2 regions of the Variovorax sp. PEI5 genome follow, and region 2 is predicted to be linked to the other one. Evidence: riboswitches for the same ligand, from Rfam matches in the RefSeq annotation. Region 2 holds a riboswitch; the other holds the start of a gene.

Region 1 (7,754 bases), 750 kb from region 2:
AGTCGGAGGTGCTGGCATTGCCGCGCCGGTTGCCGATGTAGACCGTGATGCCGAGCGACTTGTCGCGGTTGCGCTCGACGTTCTCGAGTTCCCCCTTGCGCACCGAGACGCTCAGTCCGCAGCCTTCGGAGGCCTCGGCGCCGGCGTTGGTGGCGCCGAGCTTGCGGGCATGGTCGAGGGCCGAGTCGACCAGGTTCTCGAAGAAGGAGCGGCTGTAGGCGAAGCCGGATTCGGCGCGCGAAGTGGATGTCGTCATGTGTTGGCTATGATACTTGCGCCCCCCTTTCCCTCTCTCCCGCGGTCCTTTGCGGCCAGCCATCGACCTATGTCCCGCAAACCCAAAAAAGGCTATTACGTGCGCGGCGAGTTCGTTGCCGAAGGCAGCGAACTCGACCTCGAACTCAAGCGCGAGCTCAAGGGCACCGACGAAGCCAGCAAGACCGACCTGAAGCGCGAGAGCGCCGAGCTGCAGAGGATCGGCGAGGACCTGCTGGGCCTGCGCCCCGGCCTGTTCGACAAGCTGCCACTCAGCGAGAAGTTCGTCGACGCCGTGGTGGAGGCGCGCCGCATCACCAATTTCGAGGGCAAGCGCCGCCAGATGCAGTTCATCGGCAAGCTCATGCGCGGCCTCGACGCCGCCACGCTCGACCTCGTGCGCGCCGCGCTGGAGGAGCAGCACCGCGCGCCGGCCGAGGAGACCGCCACGCTGCACGAGGCCGAGCGCTGGCGTGATCGCCTGATCGCCGACGACGAGGCCTTCGGCGGCTGGATCGAGAGCCACCCGGCCACCGACAGCCAGCAGCTGCGCGCCCTGGTGCGCCAGGCCCGCAAGGACCTGAAGGCCGGACCGGCCGGCGAGGCGCCGCGCCAGGGCAAGGCCTACCGCGAGATCTTCCAGGTCGTGCGCGCCCAGCTCGCCGGTGCCGACGCACAGGCCGATGGAGATGATGACGAGGCCGAGGACGGACGCGATCCGGCCGTGCGCGGGACCGGCGCATGAGCGCGGCGCAGAGCGCCTTCGAGCCGGTGCGCATCGGCATCGTCTCGGTCAGCGACCGGGCCTCGAGCGGGGTCTACGCCGACCAGGGCCTGCCGGCCCTGCAGGACTGGCTCACGCGCGCCCTGCGCAACCCCATCACCTTCGAACCCCGCCTGATCCCCGACGAGCAGGCCGTCATCAGCGCGACGCTGATCGAACTGGTGGAGGCCGGCTGCTCGCTGGTGCTGACCACCGGCGGCACCGGCCCGGCGCCGCGCGACGTCACGCCCGAGGCGACATTGGCCGTCGCGCATCGCGAGATGCCCGGCTTCGGCGAGCAGATGCGCCAGATCGGACTGCGTTTCGTGCCGACGGCGATCCTGTCGCGCCAGGTCGCGGTGCTGCGCGATCGCAGCCTGATCCTGAACCTGCCGGGCCAGCCCAAGGCCATCGCCGAGACGCTCGAGGGCCTGCGCGATGCCGCCGGCGCGCCGATGGTCGCGGGCATCTTCGCGGCGGTGCCCTATTGCATCGACCTGATCGGCGGCCCCTACCTGGAAACCGATCCTGCGGTCTGCGCCGCCTTCCGGCCGAAGTCGGCGCGCCGGCCGGTGGCCTGACCAATTCCGGTGGTTTTTCGTGCGCGCGTCCGTGTAACCCCCGACGCGCAAAGCACTCCGGGTACCGCATAGTCCGGCGGGGCGCCGCTTGAGCGTCCGACTCTCCCGGAGACATCGAACCCATGAAGAACGGCATCCTCGCCACCAGCCTCGCCCTGACCCTCGGCCTCGCCGGCGCTGCGGGCGCCCAGGCCCAGACCACCACCCTGAAGATCGGCTACGCCACGTCCAAGGAATCGCACTACGGCGTCGGCTCGACGGTGTTCTGCGACGAGGTCGAGAAAGGCACCCAGGGGCGCTACAAGTGCCAGCACTTCGCCAATTCGGCGCTCGGCGGCGAGCGCGAGCAGATCGAGGCGATCCAGCTGGGCACGCAGGACCTGCTCAACACCTCCACCGGCCCGGTCGGCAACTTCGTGCCCGAGGTCCGCATCGTCGACCTGCCCTTCCTCTTCCGCGACTACGACCATGCACGCAAGGTCATGGACGGCCCGATCGGCCAGGACCTGCTGACCAAGTTCCCGAGCAAGGGGATCATCGCGCTGGCCTGGACCGAGAACGGCTTCCGGCACATGACCAACAGCAAGCGCGACATCGTCAAGCCGGCCGATGCCGCCGGGCTGAAGATGCGCACCATGGAGAACAAGGTGCACATGGACGGCTATCGCACCTTCGGCATCCTGCCCACGCCGATGGCGTTCCCGGAGCTGTTCGGCGCCCTGCAGCAGGGCACGGTCGATGGCCAGGAGAACCCGATCCCGGTGATCCTGGCGTCCAAGTTCTCCCAGGTGCAGAAGCACCTCTCGCTGACCGGCCACGTCTACTCGCCGGCGCTGCTGCTGATGTCGCCCCGGACCTGGAACAAGCTCTCCGACGCCGACAAGAAGATCTTCGTCGCGGCGGCCCAGACCGCCGCCGTGGCCCAGCGCAAGAAGGTCAACGACGACGAGAACACCGGCATCGCGCAGCTGGAGTCGCAGGGCATGAAGGTCACGCGCACCGTCGACTCCACCGCCTTCCGCGAGGCGCTCAAGCCGGCCTACGTCGGCTACGCCAAGGAATTCGGCGCCGACAACATCAAGAAGATCACCGACGTCAAGTGAGCGCGACCCACGCCGCCGTGCACGCCTTCGAGCGCCACTTCCTCACCGCCAACCGCTGGGCGCTGATCCTGCTGCTGGCCGCCATGTCGGTCATCATCTTCGTCAACGTCGCGTTGCGCTACCTCACCAGCCATTCGCTCGAATGGGCCGAGGAGGTGTCGCGCCACATGATGATCTGGCTGACCTTCCTGGGCGCCGGGCCGGTGCTGCGCTATGGCGGCCACATCGCGGTGGAGAACCTGCAGGACGCGCTGCCCGCGCGTGGCGGCATGGCGCTGCGCGCCGTCGTCGCGGCCCTGCTGTTCGCCTTCTTCGGCTTCCTGGTCTGGTATGGCTGGCTGTACATGCAGCGCACCATGTTCCAGCTGACGGCGGTCACGCAGATCCCCTTCGCCTATGTCTACAGCGCCATGCTGATCGGCGGCTTGCTGCTGATCGTGCATTTCCTGTTCGTCGTGAAGAGCTACGTGCTGCGACGCGAATTCCGCTCCGACGCGCATTTCGACGCGACCGCGAGTGCCTCGCTGTGACGGGGGGTCGCCATGGACGCTAGCGTCGTCCTGATCGTCTCGGCCTGCCTGTTCCTCGCCATCGGGGTGCCGGTGGCGTTCGCGCTGGGCATGGCCACGGCCGCCACGCTGATCCTGGCGGAGAGCTATCCGCTGATCGTGCTGCTCAAGGAGACCTTCACCGGCATCGACAGCTTCCCGCTGATGGCGGTGCCGTTCTTCATCCTGGCAGCCGAGCTGATGAGCGGCGGCTCGCTGACCGAGGTGCTGCTGCGCTTCGCCGGCCAGTTCGTCGGCCACAAGCGCGGCGGCCTGGGCTACACCAACGTGGTGTCGCTGACCTTCTTCTCGGGCATCTCCGGCTCGGCGCTGGCCGACGCGGCCGGGCCCGGCTCGATGCTCATCAAGATGATGAGCAAGGCCGGCTACGACCGTTCCTACGCCGCCGCGCTGACCGCCTCGACCGCCATCGTCGGGCCGATCATCCCGCCCTCGATCATCATGATCATCTACGCGCTGCAGGACGAGACGGTCTCGGTCGGCTCGCTGTTCGTGGCCGGCATCCTGCCGGGCATCCTGATCGCGGTGGCGATGTGCGCGGTCAACTTCCACGTCTCGAAGAAGCGCAACTACCGGGGCGACGGCCGGCTGCCGCCCTTGCGCGAGATCCTGGTGACGAGCTGGAAGGCGCTGCCGGCGATCCTGCTGCCGGTGGTGATCCTCGGGGGCATGCGCGCGGGCTGGTTCACGCCGACCGAGGCCTCGGTGGTGGCGGTGTTCTACGCCCTGCTGTGCGGCAAGTTCGTCTACCGCACGCTCGAATGGAAGGCGCTGCCCAACATCCTGGAACGCTCGGCGCTGCTGTCGGCCTCGGTGCTGATCATCATCGGGCTGTCGGCCTCCTTCGCCTGGGTGCTGACCATCGAAGGCATCCCGCAGCAGATGGCGGAGTGGCTGATCTCCATGAACCTCTCGCCGTGGATGTTCCTGATCATCGTCAACGTCTTCCTGCTGCTGTTCGGCATCTTCATCGAGCCGCTGCCGGGGGTGATGGTGCTGGCGCCGATCCTGGCGCCGGTGGCGATCAAGCTGGGCGTGGATCCGGTGCACTTCGCCATGATCGTGATCTTCAACCTCACGCTGGGCATGATCACACCGCCGGTGGGCGGACTGCTGTTCGTCACCTGCAACGTGTCGAAGGTGCCGATGTCGCAGCTCGTGCGCGAACTCGTGCCCTTCCTGTGGGCGCACGGGGTGGTGCTGGTGCTGCTGACCTTCGTGCCGGCGCTCAGCACCTGGCTGCCGCGCGCGCTCGGTTTCAAGTAGCGACACTCCCGCGTCCGGCGGGCGCGGGATCCTCCACTACACTCGTCCGGGTCAGGAGAGCGTCTTCCCCCCGGGAAGGCCGCCGAAGGCGCAGGATCAGTTCCGAACGCTCAGGTACCCAGGACTGACGAGGCGCCCGTCGACCGGGCGTTTCCTTGCTGGAGAGAGACCGGTACGCGCCGCAGGGCGACGAAGCCGGTCCACCGAAGGAGCAACCCCCGAGCCGGTGTCCGGGCGGGGCGAATCTCTCAGGTAGAGCGGACAGCAGGGGTGGCCCACGGCTTGCGAGCCGTGGAATTCGATCCGCCCCTCGTGTGCACCGGAGAGCACCCATGACCGCCACTGCCCCCGCCCCCGCCCCCGCTTCCATCGAGCCGCAGCCGTTGCGGACCACGCCGCTGCACGACCTGCACGTCGCCCTCGGCGCCCGCATGGTGCCCTTCGCCGGCTACTCGATGCCGGTGCAGTACCCGGCCGGCCTGGTCGCCGAGCACCGCCACACCCGGGCCGCCGCCGGCCTGTTCGACATCTCCCACATGGGCCAGCTGCGCCTCGTCGGACCCGATGCCGCCGCCGCCTTCGAGACCCTGATGCCGGTCGACGTGATCGGCCTGGCGCCCGGCCGGCAGCGCTATGGCCTGCTGCTCGACGACGATGGCGGCATCCTCGATGACCTGATGTTCTTCAACGAAGGCGGCGGCTCGCTCTTCGTCATCGTCAACGGCGCCTGCAAGGCGGCCGACCTGGCCCATCTCCAGGCACGCATCGGCGCGCGCTGCGAGGTCCAGCCCCTGCCCGACCACGCCCTGCTCGCGCTGCAGGGCCCGCAGGCGGCGGTCGTGCTGGAGCGGCTGTCGCCGGGCAGCGGGCGCTTCGTCTTCATGACCGGCGGCGCGGTGCGCATCGGCGCGGGCGACGCCGCCATCGGCGCCTTCGTCACGCGCAGCGGCTACACCGGCGAGGACGGCTTCGAGATCTCGGTGCGCGCGGCCGATGCCGAGCCGCTGGCCCGCCTGCTGCTGGCGCAGCCCGAGGTGCTGCCGATCGGCCTGGGCGCGCGCAATTCGCTGCGCCTGGAGGCCGGCCTGTGCCTGCACGGCCACGACATCGACCGCACCACGACGCCCGTCGAGGCCGCGCTCGGCTGGGCCATGCAGAAGGTGCGGCGCACCGGCGGCGAGCGCGCCGGTGGCTTTCCCGGCGCCGAGCGGGTGCTGGCGCAGCTCGACGCGGCCGCCGCCGGTGCCGCGTCCGGACGCCGGCGCGTCGGCCTGGTCGCGCTCGAGCGCATCCCGGTGCGCGACGGCACGCCGCTCGAATCGGTCGATGGCCAGCCGGTCGGCCAGGTCACCAGCGGCCTGCTGGCACCCACCGTCGACCGGCCGATCGCGATGGGCTACGTGCCCGTGGCGCTGGCCGCGCCGGGCACCCGCCTGCAGGCGCGCGTGCGCGGCAAGGCGGTGCCGATGGAGGTGGTGGCCCTGCCCTTCGTGCCGGCGCGCTATTTCCGCGGCTGATCCGTCGCCTCCACCGACGCCGGGCCCGACGCGCATCCCCTTTCCTTTCCTTTTCCTTTTCCTTTTCCTTTTCCATTCCACCTTCCCTTTCCCAGGAGCCTTCCCATGACCGTCAAGTTCACCAAAGACCACGAGTGGGTCGAGACCACCGGCGCCGATGCTGCCACCGTCGGCATCACGGTCCATGCCCAGGACGCGCTCGGCGACGTGGTGTTCGTCGACCTGCCCGAGGTCGGCAAGACCTATGCGCAGGGCGAGGTCGCCGGCGTCGTCGAGTCGGTCAAGGCCGCCGCCGATGTCTTCATGCCCGTCTCGGGCGAGATCATCGAGGTCAACGAGGCGCTGCGCGCCGATCCCGGACTGGCCAACAGCGATCCGCTGGGCACCGGCTGGTTCTTCAAGGTCAGGCTGTCCGATGCCGCGCAGGTCGAGGCCCTGCTCGACGCCGACGCCTACGACGCCTTCGCCGCCGAATGAGGCCCTCGGCGCCGACCCCGCAGCCCTCCACGTGACCGCCATGCCATCCAACGACTTCCTCCTGCCGGCCGATCTCGACACCGCCGGCGAATTCATCCCCCGGCACATCGGCATCGCGCCGGCCGACGAGGCGCGCATGCTGCCGGTCATCGGCTCGGCCACGCGCGCCGAACTCATCGACGGCATCGTGCCGGCGGCGATCCGCCGCACGCGGCCGATGGACCTGCCCCCGGCGGCGAGCGAGGCCGAGGCGCTGGCCGAGCTCAGGGCCATGGCGGCGCAGAACACGGTCGCGCGCAACTTCATCGGGCAGGGCTACTACGGCACCCACACGCCGGGCGTGATCCTGCGCAACATCCTGGAGAACCCGGCCTGGTACACGGCCTACACGCCCTACCAGGCCGAGATCTCGCAGGGCCGCATGGAGGCCCTGCTCAACTTCCAGACCATGGTGTGCGACCTCACGGGCATGGCGATCGCCAATGCCTCGATGCTCGACGAGGCCACCGCCGCGGCCGAGGCCATGACCCTGGCGCGCCGCAGCGTGAAGGCCAAGAGCGCCGTCTTCCTGGTCGCCGGCGACTGCCATCCGCAGACCATCGAGGTGCTGCGCACACGCGCCGCGCCCCTGGGCATCGAGCTCAAGGTCAGCACCGCCGCGCAGTCGCTGCCGCAGCTGATGGAGGCGGGCGATTTCTTCGGCGCGCTGGCGCAGTACCCGGCCACCACCGGCCAGGTGCACGACCTGCGCGCCCTGGCCGGCCTCGCGCACCGCCACGACGCCGCCCTGTGCGTGGCGGCCGACCTGCTGGCGCTGACCCTGCTGGTGCCGCCGGGCGAGTGGGATGCCGACATCGTCTGCGGCACCACGCAGCGCCTGGGCATGCCGATGTGCAACGGCGGCCCGCATGCCGCCTACCTGGCCTGCCGCGACGCCTACAAGCGCTCGCTGCCCGGCCGGCTGGTCGGCGTGAGCGTCGACGCGCATGGCGCGCCCGCGCTGCGCCTGGCGCTGCAGACGCGCGAGCAGCACATCCGCCGCGAGAAGGCGACTTCCAACATCTGCACGGCACAGGTGCTGCCGGCGGTGGTGGCGAGCATGTACGCCGTCTACCACGGCCCGGACGGCCTCGCGCGCATCGCGCGGCGCGTCGCCACCCTCACCGGCCTGCTGGCCCGGGGCCTGGCGCAGATGGGCTTCGAGACCGTCAACGACACCGCCT
Region 2 (7,754 bases):
GCTCAGAATCGAAGCCCGGCGCAGGCCGAGGGGCGATTTTTCCGGGGCACAGAGACAGAAACACAATGCAACATCACGATCCAGTCGAGTCCCGGGAGGGCGTGGCAGAAATGGCGCCAGATGGGCTGGAGGCCCAGCTCACGATGGTTGAAAACGTTCTGGCGCGTCTGACGGTTGACCTCGATGCCCGACTGCATTTCAGCAATGGACTGTTGGCGCTCACTGACCATCGCCTGTTGGCGCGCGAATCCGACGGCACCTGGCGCGACTGGGAGCTCGCGCGCGAGGGCCTGGCGCTGCAGCTCACGGACCACGCGGGCATCGGCACCTTCGACCTCGTCGATGCCCGGGGCCGGCTCGGGCGCTGGCGCTACACGCTGGCGCAACAGGCCGAGGCGCTGGCCCTGCTCAAGCTGTTCGAGCGCCAGGTCGCGGGCATCGGCGCGAGCGCGACGGGGTCGGGCGCGACGGACGACGAGGACACGCTGCCGGCCTCGCGCCAGCCTGCCACGCCGCCCTCGACCTGGGTGCTCCTGCGGCTCGGGCGCTTCGCCAGGCCCTACCGCAAGCAGCTCATCGGCGGCTTCCTGCTGACGCTGGCCTCGACCGCCGCGACGCTGGTGCCGCCCTACCTGACGATCCCGCTGATGGACGACATCCTGATCCCGTTCCAGAACGGGCAGCAGATCGCCTTCGAGAAGGTGGCGCTGTTCCTGTCGGCGCTGCTGGCGGCGGCGCTGGCCGGATGGGCCCTGGGCTGGGCCCGCACCTACCTGCTGGCGCTGGTGTCCGAGCGTATCGGCGCCGACCTGCGCACCACCACCTACGAGCACCTGCTGACGCTGCCGCTCGACTACTTCGGCGGCAAGCGCACCGGCGACCTGATGGCGCGCATCGGCTCGGAGACCGACCGCATCAACGTCTTCCTGTCGCTGCACGCGCTCGATTTCCTGACCGACGTGCTGATGATCGTCATGACCGCCGCCATCCTGGTGTCGATCAACCCGCTGCTGGCGGTCGTCACGCTGGTGCCGCTGCCCTTCATCGCCTGGATGATCCACTTCGTGCGCGATCGCCTGCGCACCGGTTTCGAGAAGATCGACCGCGTCTGGAGCGAGGTCACCAACGTGCTGGCCGACACCATCCCCGGCATCCGCGTGGTCAAGGCCTTCGCCCAGGAGAAGCGCGAGGCCGACCGCTTCCGCGAGGCCAACCGCTACAACCTGCAGGTCAACGACCGGCTCAACCGCATGTGGTCGCTGTTCACGCCGAGCGTCTCGCTGCTGACCGAGATCGGCCTGCTGGTGGTCTGGGCCTTCGGCATCTGGCAGGTGGCGCGCGGTCGCATCACGGTGGGCGTGCTCACCGCCTTCATCGCCTACATCGGCCGCTTCTACACGCGGCTGGATTCGATGAGCCGCATCGTCTCGGTGACGCAGAAGGCGGCCGCTGGCGCCAAGCGCATCTTCGACATCCTCGACCACGTGAGCAACGTGCCCGAGCCCGCCCATCCGGTGCCGCTGCAGAAGGTGCAGGGACGCATCCAGATGAAGGGCATGGGCTTTCGCTACGGCTCGCGCTCGGTGATCCGCAACCTCGACCTGACCATCGAGCCGGGCGAGATGATCGGCCTGGTCGGCCACAGCGGCTCGGGCAAGAGCACCCTGGTCAACCTGATCTGCCGCTTCTACGACGTCACCGACGGCGCGCTGCTGGTCGACGGCACCGACATCCGGCGCTTCGCCGTCGCCGACTACCGGCGCCACGTCGGGCTGGTGCTGCAGGAGCCGTTCCTGTTCTTCGGCACCATCGCCCAGAACATCGCCTATGGCCGGCCCGAGGCCACGCGCGAGGAGATCGTCGCGGCGGCGCGCGCGGCCCACGCGCACGACTTCATCCTGCGCCTGCCGCATGGCTACGACTCGCTCGTCGGCGAGCGCGGCCAGGGCCTGTCGGGCGGCGAGCGCCAGCGCATCAGCATCGCCCGCGCGCTGCTCATCGACCCGCGCATCCTGATCCTCGACGAGGCCACCTCGGCGGTCGACACCGAGACCGAGAAGGAGATCCAGAAGGCGCTCGACAACCTGGTGCAGGGCCGCACCACCATCGCCATCGCGCACCGCCTCTCGACCCTGCGCAAGGCCGACCGGCTGGTGGTGATGGACCGCGGCCAGATCGTGGAGGTCGGTCCGCACGACATGCTGATGGAGCAGAAGGGCGCCTACTGGCGGCTCTACCAGGCCCAGCTGCGCCAGGCCGAGAGCGAGAAGCGCACCGACCGCGCGACCGAGGAGCGCGTGGCCGTGGCGGTGGCCCTCGGCACGCATGCGGCGCACCCCTCCGGAGATGTATGAACTTCCGACTCGAACGCGACCCCTTCGGTCGCATCATCCTCATCGACGCCGAGGGCGTGCGCCACGAAGGCATCGTGCCGGTGCGCGCCTTTCCCCTCACCGGGCCCGAGACCGGCCTGTCGCTGGTCGGCGCCGATGGCCGGGAGCGGGCCTGGATCGACCGCATCGACCGGCTGCCGCCGGCCCTGCGCGAACTGCTCGAGGCCGATCTCGCCGCGCGCGATTTCGCGCCGACGCTGACGCGGCTGCACGCCGTCTCCAGCTTCGGCGTGCCCAGCACCTGGACCGTGAGCACCGACCGGGGCGACACGCGCTTCGTGCTCAAGGCCGAGGAGGACATCCGTCGGCTCGAAGGCGGCGCGTTGCTGATCGCCAGCGCCCAGGGCCTGCAGTTCCGGGTGCCCGATCCGAAGGCGCTCGACCGCGCCTCGCGCAAGCTGCTCGAGCGCTTCCTCTGACCCCGGTGGCGATGCGGGGTTGGACGATCCGACGCCGCTCGGCATAATCGGCGCTCCAGGAGAAGCGGCGGCCCCGGGCCGCCCTACCGAAGGCGCAACCCCGAAACGCTCAGGTCCCGTACTGGACACATCATCAAACTGGAGAGTGCCGCAGCATCCCGCGAGAGCGAGGCGCCAGCAGCCGCCGAAGGTGCAACCCGGCATCGCCCCACACGTGGCGATGCCGGCGAATCTCTCAGGCAAAAGGACAGTGGGGCCGACGACCTAGCCAACAGGTCGTCGGCCCTTCCTCGTTTCTTTTCGTCCTGTTTTTGCATTGGAGTCGATGATGAAAGTGATCGTGATGGGTGCCGGCGTGATCGGTACCGCCACCGCCTGGTACCTGAGCCAGGCCGGCCATGAAGTCACCGTGCTGGAGCGCAACGCCGGCGCCGCGCGCGAGACCAGCTTCGGCAACGGCGGACAGATCTCCGTCAGCCACGCCGAACCCTGGGCCAATCCCTCGGCCCCGTTCAAGCTGCTGAAATGGCTCGGGCGCGAGGACGCGCCGCTGCTGTTCCGCCTGCGCGCCGATCCGGCGCAATGGCGCTGGGGCCTCAAGTTCCTGGCCGAGTGCGGCGCCCGGCGCTCGACGCGCAACATGATCCAGCTGCTCAACCTGGGCACCTACAGCCGCGAGAGCCTGCAGCAGCTGCGCCGCGAGACCGGCATCGCCTACGACCATCTGAGCAAGGGCATCCTGCACTTCTACACCAGCCCGGAGGAGTTCGACCTGGCCCTGGAGCCGGCGCGCGTCATGCGCGAACTCGGCTGCGAACGCCAGGTCATCGACGCCGACGAGGTGGTGCGCCTGGACCCCGCGATGGCGGCAATCCGGCCCCGCCTGGCCGGCGCCACCTACACCAGCGCCGACGAATCGGGCGACGTCCACAAGTTCACCACCGGTCTCGCGCAGAAGGCCGCCGAGCGCGGCGTGAGCTTCCGCTACGGCGTGCGCGTGCAGCGCCTGCGCACCGAGGGCGGCGCCATGACCGGCGTGGAGATCGCGAGCGAGACCGGTGGCTACGAGGTGCTGGCCGCCGATGCCTATGTGCTGGCCCTGGGCAGCTTCAGCGCCGGACTCGCGCGGGGCGCCGGCGTGTCGCTCGACATCTATCCGGCCAAGGGCTATTCCGCCACGCTGCCGGTGCTCGACGCCAGCCGCGCTCCCACGGTGAGCCTGACCGACGACGAGTACAAGCTCGTCTACTCGCGGTTCGGCGACCGCCTGCGCATCGCCGGCACGGCCGAGCTCAACGGCTACGACCTCGCGCTCAATCCGGTGCGCTGCGAGGCCATCGTGCGGCGCGCGCTCGACGTGTTCCCGGGCATGAGCCGCCCGGAGCTGGCCACCTACTGGGCCGGCCTGCGTCCGGCGACGCCGGGCAACGTGCCCTACATCGGGCCGAGCAGGGTGGCCGGGCTCTACCTGAACACCGGCCACGGCACGCTCGGCTGGACCCACGGCTGCGGCTCGGGTCGGGCCCTGGCCGACCTGATCTCCGGGCGCCGGCCGGAGGTCGACTTCGCGTTCTGCGGCCAGCCGCAGGGCCGTGGCGAGACCCGCGCCCGGCTGGGCGCGGCGGCGGCCCACTGACGGGTCGCGGGAGGGCGTGGCGGGCCGGACGCGGGCGGGCGAAAATCGCCGGTCCGGCCGCGCGAGCCGCGAGTGCCGCGCGCCTTCGCCATCCCGATCTCCATCCCTCGTTCCGGCCGTCTTCGAGCGGCCCCCATCCTCATGCACACCACCGCCCTCGTCCTCTTCTCCGGCGGCCAGGACTCGACGACCTGTCTGGCCGAGGCACTGTCCAAGTACGAACGCGTCGAGACGCTCGGCTTCGACTATGGCCAGCGCCACCGCGTCGAGCTCGACGCGCGCACCGTCGTGCGCGAACGCCTGCGCGAACGCTTCCCGGACTGGGCTCCGCGCCTGGGCGAGGACCATCTGCTCACGGTCGACGCGCTGTCGCAGCTCGGCGGCTCCTCGCTGACCGAGGAGGTCGCCTTCTCGATGCAGGCCGATGGCCTGCCCAACAGTTTCGTGCCCGGCCGCAACCTGCTGTTCCTGGCGCTGGCGGGGGCGCTGGCCTATCGGCGCGGCCTGCAGGTGCTGGTCACCGGCGTCTGCGAGACCGACTATTCGGGCTATCCCGACTGCCGCGACGACACCATGAAGGCGATGCAGGTCGCGCTGTCGCTGGGCCTGGAGCGCCGGCTGGTGATCGAGACGCCGCTGATGTGGATCGACAAGGCGCAGACCTGGTCGATGGCGCATCGCCTGGGCGGCGATGCGCTGGTCGAGCTGATCGTCGAGGAGACCCACACCTGCTACCTGGGCGACCGCACGCATCGCCACGCCTGGGGCTATGGCTGCGGCAGCTGTCCGGCGTGCGAACTGCGCGCCACCGGCTGGGCCCGCTACGTGGGCGCCCGGGACGGCTCCAGGCGATAGCGCGGCGCATCCGGCGTGCCCGTCATGCCCGGCGTACCTGGCCCATCGGGCGCATCCGGCGTGCCATCGGTGGACGGCACCAGGGTCCAGCGCTGGTCGTGGAAGGCGCCGACCGAGGCGCGATGCGCGATCGACACGATGGCGCCCTCGGTCGACCGCGCATTGGCGTCGAGGCGCCGGTAGAGCGTGTCCTCGGCCGCCGCATCGAGCGCGCTGGTGGCCTCGTCGGCGAACAGCCAGCGCGGCCGGCGCAGCAGCACGCGCGCCATCGCCAGGCGCTGCTGCTCCCCACCCGACAGGCGCCGGCTCCAGGCATCGCTGTCGTCCAGCCGGGTGCGCAGGGCCGGCAGCAGGGCGTCGTCGAGGGCCTGGCGCAATTGCGCGTCGGTGTAGTCGGCGGCCGGCCGCGGATAGGCCAGCGCGTCGCGCAGCAACCCGTCCGGCACATAGGGCCGCTGGGGGATGAACATCGCATCGGCCGGCAACGCCACCGAGCCGGCGGCATGCGGCCAGATGCCGGCCAGGGTGCGCAGCAGCGTGGACTTGCCGCTGCCCGACGGACCCTGCAGCACGATGCGGTCGCCCGGGTGGACGGCCAGCGCCACGTCCCGCAGCAGCGCGGTGCCGTCGGGCAGCGAGACATCGAGGCCGCTGGCGCGCGGTCCGTCGGCGTCCCCGGCCGCGAGGGCGGCGAGGGCGGGAGCGCGTCCGGCATGGGCGCGCATGGCGGCTTCGAAGCCCGTCAGGCGGTCGGCCGTCGCGCGCCAGACGGCCACCCGGTCGTAGTTGTCGACGAACCAGCTCAGCGCGTCCTGCACCCGGCCGAAGGCCGAGTTGACCTGCATGAGCTGCCCGAGCTGGATGGTGCCGGCGAAGAAGCGCGGCGCCTGCACGATGAAGGCGAAGATCACCGACGCCTGGCCGAACGCGGTGGTGAACGCCACCAGGTTCTTCTGCGCCCGCACCAGCTTGAGGTAGTTCCTCAGCACCGCGCCGAAGCGCAGGTCGAGCTGCGCGTGCTCGACCCGCTCGCCACGGTCGAGCGCGATCGCCTCGCTGTATTCGCGCACGCGGATGAGGTGGTGGCGGAAGTCGGCTTCGTAGCGCTGCTGGCGGAAATTGAGCCCGATCAGCGGCCGGCCGATCAGGTGCGTGAGGACCGTGCCCGCCGCGCAGTAGATCATCGCGATCCAGACCATCGAGCCGGCGATCGTCACCTCGTGGCCCGCCAGCGTGAAGTTCGCCGTGCCGCTCAGACTCCACAGGATGCCGATGAAGCTCGCCAGCGTGACGACCGCGTTGAGCAGTCCCATCGACAGCGTCAGGGTGGAATCCGTGAAGATCTGCATGTCCTCCTGGATGCGCTGGTCGGGGTTGTCGGGCTTGGCGTCGCCATCCGCGTAGCGGGCGAGTTCGAGGCGGTAGAAGGCGTGGTCGCGCATCCAGCGCTCGAGATAGCTGCGCGTCATCCAGGCCCGCCAGCGCATCTGCAGCAGCTGGGTCAGGTAGAACTTGAGGATCGCGATGGCGATGTAGGCCGCGGCGATGCCGCAGAACACGCCGATCTCGCGCCAGAACACCATCTGGTTCTTCTCCTGCAGCGCATCGTAGAAGCGCGCGAACCACTGGTTGTTGAGCACCAGCATGTAGACCGCGCCGAGGTTGAGCGCGACGATGCTCGCGAGCATCGCGCGGGCCCGCCACTTCTCCTCGGAACGAAAATAGGGCAGGGCCAGGGCACCGATGCGGCGCAGCGTCCGCGACAGGGGCGGCGCGGGCTCGGCGTTGGAGTCGGAGGCGGAGGCGGAGGTGGCGGGCGATCTGGACATGGAGGGGTTCGCGCAAGTTGTGCGCCAGGACGGCGCGCCGCGATGCCGGCGGGGCCGGATCAGCGCAGGTTGGCGATGCCGCTCGCCACGTGGCCCGAAGGCACGTGCCGCGCGGCGCCATCGACGTGGTTGGTCTGGTCGTCGAAGAAGAAGTCGGGCTCGAACTCGCGCAGGAACGGACCCTTGTCCAGGCCACCGAGGAACATCGCCTCGTCGACCGCCAGGCCCCAGTTCATGAGCGTGTTGATGGCGCGCTCGTGGGCCGGCGCGCTGCGCGCCGTCACCAGCGCGGTGCGCACGCGCATGCCCGAGACGTCGGCCTGCTCCTGCAGCTTGAGCAGCGCCGCCAGCAGCGGCTTGAACGGGCCGCCGGACAGGGGCAGGGACGCCTTGGTGGTCTCGTGGGTCTGGAACGCGGCCAGGCCATCGGCCTGGTAGACGCGCTCGGCCTCGTCGGAGAAAAGCACCGCGTCGCCATCGAAGGCGATGCGCAGTTCCTGCGGATAGTTCATGCCGGCGGCGACCGATTCGGTCAGCACGCGAGCGGCCGGGAAACCGAGGGCCAGGGCCTCGCTCACATCCTGCTCGTTGGCCGACAGGAACAGGTGCGCGCCGAGTGGGC

What was found. Region 2 has a riboswitch for glycine ahead of AC1MLT_RS14960 (D-amino acid dehydrogenase). Riboswitches for the same ligand answer to the same signal wherever they lie in the genome.
Region 1: it holds a riboswitch for glycine, as region 2 does, so the genes downstream of both, gcvT (glycine cleavage system aminomethyltransferase GcvT) here and AC1MLT_RS14960 (D-amino acid dehydrogenase) in region 2, are expected to answer to the same signal.

The regions. Positions count from the first base shown of each region.
Region 1 covers NZ_CM155257.1:452,565-460,318, reverse strand. The annotation lists gene pmbA (metalloprotease PmbA) at 1-256, opposite strand, end outside; gene yjgA (ribosome biogenesis factor YjgA) at 326-1,000, shown strand; gene mog (molybdopterin adenylyltransferase) at 997-1,599, shown strand; gene AC1MLT_RS02110 (TRAP transporter substrate-binding protein) at 1,722-2,702, shown strand; gene AC1MLT_RS02105 (TRAP transporter small permease) at 2,699-3,232, shown strand; gene AC1MLT_RS02100 (TRAP transporter large permease) at 3,245-4,537, shown strand; glycine riboswitch at 4,580-4,674, shown strand; glycine riboswitch at 4,686-4,812, shown strand; gene gcvT (glycine cleavage system aminomethyltransferase GcvT) at 4,870-6,054, shown strand; gene gcvH (glycine cleavage system protein GcvH) at 6,160-6,531, shown strand; gene gcvP (aminomethyl-transferring glycine dehydrogenase) at 6,572-7,754, shown strand, end outside.
Region 2 covers NZ_CM155257.1:3,268,105-3,275,858, forward strand. The annotation lists gene AC1MLT_RS14950 (cyanophycin metabolism-associated ABC transporter) at 66-2,354, shown strand; gene AC1MLT_RS14955 (cyanophycin metabolism-associated DUF1854 family protein) at 2,351-2,812, shown strand; glycine riboswitch at 2,941-3,073, shown strand; gene AC1MLT_RS14960 (D-amino acid dehydrogenase) at 3,141-4,448, shown strand; gene queC (7-cyano-7-deazaguanine synthase QueC) at 4,590-5,303, shown strand; gene AC1MLT_RS14970 (ABC transporter ATP-binding protein/permease) at 5,270-7,132, opposite strand; gene AC1MLT_RS14975 (5'-nucleotidase) at 7,192-7,754, opposite strand, start outside.